Regions from separate parts of the Luteibacter sp. PvP120 genome, predicted to be linked through region 3. Evidence: predicted binding sites of a transcription regulator. Region 3 holds the regulator's gene; each other region holds the start of a gene.
What was found. The regulator FliA, encoded in region 3, starts transcription of late flagellar genes. The targets are predictions, from matches to a motif close to TAAAGTTTNNCNNNCNNNGGCCGATAA.
Positions count from the first base shown of each region.

Region 1: the regulator FliA is predicted to act here: its motif matches at 1,530-1,556, upstream of ACVKN3_RS04075 (GGDEF domain-containing protein).
Region 2: the regulator FliA is predicted to act here: its motif matches at 1,204-1,230, upstream of ACVKN3_RS01515 (methyl-accepting chemotaxis protein).

Region 1 covers NZ_JBSRXP010000002.1:36,522-39,796, forward strand. The annotation lists gene ACVKN3_RS04075 (GGDEF domain-containing protein) at 255-1,496, opposite strand; gene dusB (tRNA dihydrouridine synthase DusB) at 1,612-2,598, shown strand; gene ACVKN3_RS04085 (glycoside hydrolase family 15 protein) at 2,613-3,275, opposite strand, start outside.
Region 2 covers NZ_JBSRXP010000001.1:377,411-380,685, forward strand. The annotation lists gene ACVKN3_RS01510 (sialidase family protein) at 78-1,199, opposite strand; gene ACVKN3_RS01515 (methyl-accepting chemotaxis protein) at 1,362-2,918, shown strand; gene ACVKN3_RS01520 (S53 family peptidase) at 3,205-3,275, shown strand, end outside.
Region 3 covers NZ_JBSRXP010000005.1:82,514-85,788, reverse strand. The annotation lists gene ACVKN3_RS11685 (chemotaxis protein CheA) at 1-44, opposite strand, end outside; gene ACVKN3_RS11680 (protein phosphatase CheZ) at 52-693, opposite strand; gene cheY (chemotaxis response regulator CheY) at 704-1,105, opposite strand; gene ACVKN3_RS11670 (RNA polymerase sigma factor FliA) at 1,162-1,893, opposite strand; gene ACVKN3_RS11665 (P-loop NTPase) at 1,890-2,765, opposite strand; gene flhF (flagellar biosynthesis protein FlhF) at 2,835-3,275, opposite strand, start outside.

The sequences.
Region 1 (3,275 bases), on a different contig from region 3:
AAAATCCCCGGTCGAAGCCCGACCCGGGCCCGAAGGGCAATAAGAATACGGCCGCGCCAGCGGCCCTTCCTTAGCGGGTCGCCGCAGGCGTGGCCCCGAGGGGGCTACCCGCCGGCTCTTGCTCCACGCCACACGGCACACGGCACACGGCACACGGCACACGGCACACGAAGACCTTACCGCGAGAAGATGTCGCGCACATCGTGCGCTCCTACAAGCACGTGGTACATCGTGCGGCGTGCGCCAAGGCTGGATCAGCCTGCCTCGCAGCGATTGCGGCCTGCGCGTTTTGCCGAATATAGGGCCCGGTCGGCGCGTTCGAACACCTCGGTGGACGTGTCGTTCAGGCCGAAGCAGGCGACGCCGCCGGACATGGTCACGGTGACCGGCTTGCCGCTGGCATGGAACGCGAGCGAGGCCACGAGGGCGCACAGCCCCTGGGCCGACTGGAGTGCGGCATCGCGCTCGCTGCCGCTGAATACCACGACGAATTCCTCGCCGCCGTAACGCGCCACGAACGTCGCATCCGCGAGCTCGCGGGTCAGCGTCTGGCCAACGATGCGCAGCACGGCGTCGCCCGCGGCGTGGCCGAGGCTGTCGTTGATCGTCTTGAAATGGTCGATGTCGAGCGCCGCTAGGCAGAGCGACGTGCCCGTTTCACGCATCCGCGCCTGGGCCGCTTCGATGTGACGCTCGTAGGCCAGCCGGTTGGGCAGGCCGGTGAGCAGGTCGGTCAGCGCTAGCGCGTGTTCGCGGCGCAACGAATCCTGCAGCGAGCTTGCCTGGGTTTCCAGCTCTTCGACACGGTCGCGCATGCGCTCCGCGCGATCGCGGTAGGCGGCCATGCGGGCGTCCTCGCGTTCGCGGTACTCGCGGAAGTGCGTGTCGATCAGCGACAGGCGCGCGTTCACCTCCGCCTGCAGGGCGCCCAGATCTGTCGCGGTGAGGGTGCTTTCGCCGAGCGCGCGCATTTCCTCGCGCACCGTGGCATCCAGTTCGCGGCCACCCGCGGCGGCCTCGCCGTAGGCCAGTTCGGCGGCGAGGTAACGGGTCATGTCGCCTAGGCGTGCGCTGACCGCAGCCAGCAGGTCCTGCAGACGGGCGATATCCGTACGCAGCGACGCCACCACCTTGCCGTCTTCCTGCAGGGCTGGCGGTGCTGGGGCCTCGACCGCCGCGACGGAGACAGGGGGCGCGGCCGGGGCGTCGTCGTTCACCGCGGGCGGCAGGCGATCCAGCCCCGCCACGGCTTCCGACAAGGACTCCAGCAGGGTATCCAGCAGGGCGGGCTGGGGGGAATCGCGCAGCGCCTCGTTCAGCCGGTCGAGCAGGCTGTCGATATCGCTGCCCTGGCCACGGGCGAGGGCAGCCAGGCGCACGGCGAGGCGGCGCAGGCCCTCTTCCAGGTCACGGAAATCGCGCTCGTCGCGCTCCATCCTCTCCAGTGCGAGGTGGTATTTACGCTCCCAGATGTCCTGTTCCACACCCGTACCCATGATCCGGCGTCAGCCCCTTGGTGCCATGGAAGCATATCGGCAGGCCGGCGTGGGACTTGATCCCGACCCGTCGGGCCCGCCGACGGTCGTGCCGCGGATCGCGTAAAATCGCGCCATGCGCATCGGCCCTTACTCTATCGCGCCCCATGTGGTGCTCGCGCCCATGGCGGGCGTGACCGACAAACCGTTCCGGCTCCTGTGCAAGCGCATGGGCGCCGGCCTGGCCGTGTCCGAGATGACCGCGTCCGATCCGCGCCTGTGGAACACCCTCAAATCGCTGCGCCGGATGGACCACGAGGGCGAGCCGGAGCCGGTCAGCGTGCAGATCGCCGGCTACGACCCCGGCATGCTGGCCGAGGCCGCGAAGTACAACGCCGACAACGGCGCCCAGCTGGTCGATATCAACATGGGTTGCCCGGCCAAGAAGGTCTGCAACGTGTGGTCGGGTTCTGCCCTGCTCCAGGACGAGCCCCTGGTGGCGCGCATCCTGCACGCCGTGGTCCGTGCCGTGGACGTGCCGGTCACCCTGAAGATCCGCACCGGCTGGGACCGGGAACACCGCAACGCGCTGACCATCGCGCGCATCGCCGAGGACGCCGGTATCGCGGCGCTGGCCGTGCACGGACGCACGCGTGCCGACAAGTACGAAGGCGAGGCCGAATACGCCACCATCGCCGCCGTCAAGGCGGCGGTTGGCATTCCGGTCATGGCCAACGGCGACATCACCTCGCCGGAGAAGGCGCGGCAGGTGCTGGCCGCCACCGGCGCGGACGCCATCATGGTGGGTCGCGGCGCGCAGGGCCGGCCGTGGATCTTCCGCGAGATCGCTCACCATCTGGAGACCGGCGGTTTTCTTGCCGAGCCGTCACCTGCCGAGGTGCGCGACATCCTCGCCGGCCATCTCGAACAGCTTTATGCGTTCTACGGCGAACGGATGGGCGTGCGCATCGCCCGCAAGCACCTGGGCTGGTACGCGAAGGACCGCCCGGAAAATGCCGCCTTCCGCCACGTGGTCAACCAGGCGGAGGATGCCGCGTCGCAGCTGCGGCTCATGCGCGAGTATTTCGATGCACTGGCCGCCGGCGTTTCGCTGGCGGCGTAACCCGAGCGTCGGCCTTACACGGCCCGTTGCTGCAACGGGGTATCCGGGGAGATGACCGCCTGGCGCAATCCCTCCGGCAGACCGGCATCGCCATAACGCTCGACATAACGGGCCAGGGTGTCCGCGAAGCCGTCGTCCGAGGCCCAGCTGACCTGGTCCACGGCAGACCGCTGGCCGTGTACGTGGTTCAGCAGGTCGACGCATTCCTGGCGATAACCCAGGTCCAGGAAACGGGCCGCCGCGCGGGAGCATTCCACCAGCGGCGCCGCGGCAAAACCGCCCGTGCCGGGATGTTCACCCACGATGCCGCCGCCGGGCACGCAGCACAGCTTGAGCGCCAGCACCTCGCGCAGCCGCTCCTCGAAGTCGGGACCCTTGTAACGGCAGCGGTCGCTCCACCAGGTCCAGTAATGGATGGTGTCGCCCAGGCCATGCAAGGTATCCGCGATCAGGGCGGCACCGCCGTCCACCGGTGCGGCGGCCAGCACGATGGCCATGCTTTCGCCGGCGGCAAGCCGCACGTGCGTCACCGCCAGTTCGTCGGCGAAGTCCATCGGCCGCGAACACGCCACGTACCAGCCGTCCACGGTGCGCGCTTCCAAGGCGGGCGCGGCGTCCACCGCGACAGCGCACACAAGCCCAAACGCCACCTCGCCTTCCGTGCAGCTCACCAGGCG
Region 2 (3,275 bases), on a different contig from region 3:
TAAACGTTTACACAACGGTTACATGAGCGTTACGTAAAAGTCGCAAGTTATTGCGCCTGCTTGGTTTTCAGGGGGCGTTATTCGGCGTGGACATTTACGCCGGAGCACGCATCGGGCGTGAGCCGCGTGGGGTCGATCACGACGTGGCGCATGTGCGATCGCTCCCACGTGTAAAGCACATGCACGCGGCCGTCCGCCGACTGGATGATCGCGGGGTACGAGTATTCCTTGCCGGGGTGGTCCTCCAGCGTGAGGACGCGCTTCCAGTGGTGCCCGTCGGCACTCAGGGCGACAGCGAGGGTTCCTCGACCGTCCCACCAGTCCTTGCCCGGCAGCGTGGGGTTGTAGACCAGCAGGTAGCGCCCGTCGGCCAGGGCCACCGCGTCGATCCCCGCGTTGGGATTGTCGATGTCGAGCAGGCGCAGCGGCGACCACTGTCGGCCACCGTCGTGCGAGCGGGTGTCGAACAGGCGCCCCTGCTTCGTGCGGCCGATCGCCTGCAACGTACCGTCGCCATGCACCAGCAGGCTGGGCTGGATCGCGTCGATGCCTGCGGAGGCCACGTCGGGCTCGCGCTGCCAGGTGCGGCCCTCGTCGTCGGAACGTTCCATATGGATATGCCAGTCGCCCTGCTCCGTGCTGGACGGACTGACGATAGCCCCATCGGCCAGCTGCACCGGCTTGTCCTTGATCGGTCCCAGGATGCCCGGCGGCAATGCGCGGGCCGCCGACCAGTGCGCGCCGTCATCGCGAGAGGTCATCACCATGCCCCACCAGTGCTGCGGGTCGGGGCCCACCTTGTAGAACAGCATCAGGCTGCCCGCGCGCGACCGGAACAGCACCGGGTTCCAGGTGGGCAGCCGCGATCCGTCCGCCTGGACGCCGGTGGCGACCTCCCGTGGCGGCGTCCATCCCTTCGCGTCGCGTCGTGCCAGCCAGATAACCACGCTGGGATCGCGCTCCTGCTTGCCACCGAACCATGCCGCCACCAGTCCGTGCGGGGTATCGACGAGGGTGCCGGCGTGGCTTGCGGCCGTCGGCGAGGGATCGGCGACGAAGTCGCGACTCACCACGGCGTGGCATGCGTCGCCCGGCTCGGCCACCACCGTGGGGGTCACCAGTGCCAGACCCAGGCACGCGGCGGCAGCGAAGGCGGCGCGGCTACGGACCACGGGGCGGCGCGGTAGCGAATCGAACATGGCATGACCTTTCAGGAGCGCCGGGCGATCACTCACCTTATCCTCACCAAACACGCTCATATATGAACAGAAGTTTCTGAAAGCTCAATTTTGCCAAATTTTTACTCCAGATCGGCTCGTCGTGGCCGCTGACGAGGAAGCACCGACTACCGATGAGCAAAAATGGCAACGTTAAGCGTCAAGGCACAATTGGCGATCCTCGCGGGTGGACTCGCCCTGGCGATGGTGGCGACCTGCGCGTCCGGGCTCTACGCCCTCTCGGCGACGGGCGAGGCACTGCGCACCGTCTACGAGGACCGCACGGTCTGCATCCAGCAGCTGTCGATCGTGAGCGATCGCCTGCGCGACGAGGCGGCCCAGCTGTCACGGGCCGCACTGGACCCCTCGCGGTTCCCGGCTCGCGATGCGGTGGCTGCCAGTCTTTCGCATCGCGGCACGCTGGAGGCGCAGTGGAAAACCTACGCGGCCACGTACTGGACGCCTGACGAACGGAAACTGGCCGAAGCCTTCCATGCCTCGTACGAAACGCTGGAAAGCCAGGGCTTCGCCGCGACCCGCAAGGCCCTGGAGGCCGGCGACACCGCCGGCGCCGACAAGCTGCTGCACGCCTCGGTCGATGTCCTGCTGCCGCGCACCCTGTCGCACCTGGACGCCCTGCGCACGTTGCAGATCGACGTGGCCTCCAGCGAATACCAGGGCTCGCGCGAGCGCTATGCACTGTTGTGGCGCACCCTGCTCGGCATCGCCACGGGTGGCCTGCTGATCGGCGCCGGCGTCGGCGTGTGGACGGGGCGCCGCCTGTACCGCGCCCTGGGCGGGGAACCGATCTACGCCGCGGAAGTGGTCCGCCGCATCGCCGATGGCGACCTCACCGTGCGCGTGGACCTGAAGGCCGACGATTCGTCGAGCCTGCTGCATTCCATCGCCACGATGCGCGACCACCTCTGCGGCATCGTTACCGGCATCAAGCAGTCCAGCCACTCCATCGCCATTGCCGCGGAACAGATCTCTCAGGGCAACTCCGACCTTTCCCAGCGCACCGAGGAACAGGCCGCCTCGCTGGAGGAAACCGCCGCGAGCATGGAGCAACTGACCGCCGCCGTGCGCGAGAACACCGACAACGCCATGCTGGGTACGACCCTCGCCGGCACCGCCTCGGCGACGGCCAAGCGCGGTGGCGAAGCCGTCGCACGCGTGGTGGACACGATGGAGGGCATATCGAGCAGCTCCGCCCGCGTCGGTGACATCGTCGGCGTCATCGATTCGCTCGCCTTCCAGACCAACATCCTGTCGCTGAACGCCGCCGTGGAAGCGGCCCGTGCCGGCGAGCATGGCCGTGGCTTCGCCGTGGTGGCCAGCGAGGTGCGTTCGCTGGCACAGCGCAGCGCTACCGCCGCGAAGGAGATCCGCGGCCTGATCGACGCGTCGATGGAGCGGGTCGCCGAGGGTTCGTCCATGGTCGCCGAGGCGGGATCGACGATCGAGGGCGTGGTCACCGCGGTGTACCAGGTGTCCGGCGTCATGACCGGCATCTCCGCGGCGTCGCAGGAGCAGGCCTCGGGTATCGAGCAGGTCAATCGCGCGGTGACGCAGATGGACCAGGTGACCCAGCAGAATGCCGCGCTGGTCGAGCAATGCACGGCCGCCTCGCGATCCATGGCCGAACAGGCACAGTTGCTGCGCACCGCGGTGGACGTGTTCCGCCTCGAAGCGGCCTGATCCGAGCCTCAGGTTATTGCGATCCGTGGCGCGCAACGACGCCCGGATCGCAATAACTTGCTTCATTGTATCTTTCACGCATGAGAAAGCGCATAGACGTATAGACGTCTGTGCGTCTTTTGCGATCCAGCGCACTTTTCAATCGCGTTACAAGGGAATACGCTCGGCTCATTCCCGGGCAACCATTTGCCTTGGGAAGACGCGGCCGGTCCGCGTCGGCGAAGGCGGTGCCGAAGCTTTCGCGCACGACAAACAGGGGAACCACAAAACTCGAGGGAGACGATCCATGACGTATCGCAAGTCGTTGCTGTGCGCGGCTGTCCTGTGCGCGCTTTCAGCACCTGCCGCCGTATTCTC
Region 3 (3,275 bases):
ATCAGGAAGACATTGAGCAGCTCGTTGTCCAGCTCCACGCTCATAGGGTACTCAGAAACCGAATTCGCTGAGGAGCCGGTCCACTTCGTCCTGGCTGACCTTCTCGGCGGCCGGCGCATTACCGCCCGCGAGCGAACCGGTGAGTCGGACCAGCTCGACGAGCGAGGATTCGACCTTGGCCATGAAGGCCTCGACCTGGGCCACGCGCTGACCGGAAAGATCCTGCCAGGACTGCGCCTCGACCATCTCGCCCAGCCCGATGTCGCAGCTTTGCGCGAAGTCGCCGACACGCACGGCCAGTGCCGTGGCGTGGGTGCCGAACGCCGGATCGGCGTGATCCAGCACCAGAATCTCATCGGCCTGCTTGGCCAGCGCCTGAGCCTGCGGACGCAGCTTCTCGCTGAAGTCCAGCGTGCGATGGGCCGCCGTGGAGCTCATTTCCAGCACATCACGCAGATGCTTGCGCGCATCGCTCATGTTGCCCGGCACGCCATCGGTGGAGATGTCGGAGGCCAGGCGACGCGCGGATTCGTGCAGGTCGCGCGCGAGGTGGCCCAGCGCCAGGAACAGGTGCTGCTCGCGGCTGCGGATCAGGTCGTCGAGCGCTTTCTCGAACGCCGCCGAGTCGTCGGCATCGAGCAGTTCACGCAACTGGGGGGCCACGTCCTGGCCGGGGGAAAGCATCGTGTTCATCGTCATTCCCTCAGCCCGCTGCCGCGGCAAGTCGTTCGAATATCTTGTCGAGCTTTTCCTTCAGCGTCACCGCCGTGAAGGGCTTGACCACGTAACCGTTCACGCCGCTCTGCGCGGCGGCGATGATCTGGTCGCGGTTGTTTTCCGCGGTGACCATCAACACGGGCATGGACTTCAACGCCGCATCCGCGCGAATGGCGCGAAGCAGGTCGATGCCCGTCATGTTGGGCATGTTCCAGTCGGTGACGACCAGGTCGATGGGCTGCGCGCGCAGCAGCGCGAGCGCCGCGTTGCCGTCTTCGGCCTCCTGGATGAGCGTGTTGGTGAAACCCAACTCGACCAGGAGGTTCCTGACGATGCGCCGCATGGTGGAAAAATCGTCCACCACGAGGATCTTCATGTTCTTGTCCAAAACTGCTCTCCGCCTCGTACGCTTTTTTCTTTACCGGCGACGGCACCGCGATGCCGTCACTGCTTGTCTTTCCAACCCGACATGCGTGCGCGGAGGCGAATCAGGGCCTGGCCATGGATCTGGCACACCCGCGACTCGCTCACACCCAGCACCGCACCGATTTCCTTCAGGTTGAGCTCTTCATCGTAGTACAGGGACATGACCAGCTTCTCGCGTTCCGGCAAACCGTCGATCGAATGGGCCAGCGCGTCGCGCAGGCCGTTCTTCTCGAAGTTGCCTTCCGGACCCGCGGCGTCCGGGTCCGCCACGTCGATCGCCGCGCCTTCGTCGCCTTCCGGCGCCGTCAGGCTGAGCAACCGCGCGCTCGCCGCGTCGGCCAGGATCTGGTTGTACTCCATGGCGTCGATGCCCAGCCGCTTCATCACTTCCGCGTCTTCGGCGTCGCCACCCGTCTCGTTCTCGATCTGTCTCGTTACCTCCGCCACCTCGCGCAGCTTCCGATGGACGGAGCGCGGGGTCCAGTCCGTCTTGCGCAGTTCGTCCAGCATGGCGCCACGAATGCGGATTCCCGCATAGGTCTCGAAGCTGGCCGCGCGAGTCGGCGAGTAATTCCTTGCCGCCTCCAGTAGCCCGATCATCCCGGCCTGCATCAGGTCGTTCGCATCCACGCTCGGCGGCAGGCGACCCATCAGGTGATAGGCGATCCGGCGCACCAGCGGGGCATGCGTCCTGACCAGCTGGTCGGCCGAAACCTTTGTTACTTCAAGGTATTCGCTTGCAACACTCACAGTGGCAGCCCTCCCCCCATGTGGTTCCGTTCGGCGAAAAAGCCGATGCGGCCCTGCACCCGGGGTTCGGGTTCACCCCATGTATCGACCGACCGGGCAAGATTCTTGAATCCCACGGCCGAACGGCTGCTCGGCCAGGCGTCGACCACGGCCGACTGGCGGCGGATGGCCTGTCGCAGGTACTCGTCGTGCGGCACCATGCCCATGAAGTCCAGGGACACGTCCAGGAAGCGATTGGTCACGCGGGCCAGCTTCTCGAACAGCTGGCGGCCTTCCTGGGCGTGGCGGACCATGTTGGCCACGATGCGGAAGCGGTTGACGTCGAATTCGCGGCTCATCACCTTGATCAGCGCGTAGGCGTCGGTCAGCGAGGCCGGCTCGTCGCAGACCACCACCACCACCTCGTCCGACGCGGCGGCGAACATCGAGACGCTGTCGGAGATGCCGGCCGCGGTGTCGACGATCAGGTATTCGGGGGCCACGGGGTATTCGTCGAACGCGCGGATCACCGCGGCGTGCTCGATGTTCGGGAGCTGCGCCATGCGGCGCGCGCCCGAGGTGGCGGGGATCACCTTCAAGCCGTGGTTGGCATGGAGGATCAGGTCCTCGATGCGGCACTCGCCCTCGAGCATGTGACCCAGGTGGCGCGTGGGCTGCAGGCCGAGGAGCACGTCGATGTTGGCCATGGCCAGGTCCGCGTCCAGCAGGACCACGTCGCGCCCGCCCATGGACAGCGCCATGCCCAGGTTGACCGCCACCGTGGTCTTGCCCACGCCGCCCTTGCCGCCCGCGATCGCGATGCTGCGGGTCGGGCGACGGTCGGCAAGCCAGTTGAGTCCGGCGGCCTGGGTGGAATCGACGTGTGTGCTCATGAAGGAATTCACTGCCGTGAAAGGGTGTGCGGATGCGGATGCCGTAGTCACGTTACTTCAGTTCCGGGGTCAGGCGAGGGCGGGCGTGGCGGCGAAGCCGAAACGGTCGGCGAGGATCGCGTCGTCCGGTTCGTCGTTGCGCTGCCTGACCAGTTGGGCCGCAAGGCAGACGAGCTTGCGCGCGTCCGCCGAGGCGATGTCTTCCGGCACGCGCTGGCCGTCGGTGGTGTAGTCCAGCGGCATGCCGTGCCGGATGACGGCCGAGAGGGCGCCACCGATCAGCGGCGCCTCGTCGAGCTTGGTCAGGATCGCGGCCTGCGGGGACAGCGGCGCGTAGGCGCGCACGGCGTTGTCGATCGCCTGCGCCTGGGCGTTCGCCGCGAGCACCAGGCACACGCGTACTTCGGTCATCGCGCGCAGCGTTTCGAACTGCTGCTGCAGCTTGGGGTCATTGCCGGCCAGGCCGGCGGTGTCGATCAGCACCGTGTGCTTGCCGCGCAACTGCAGCAG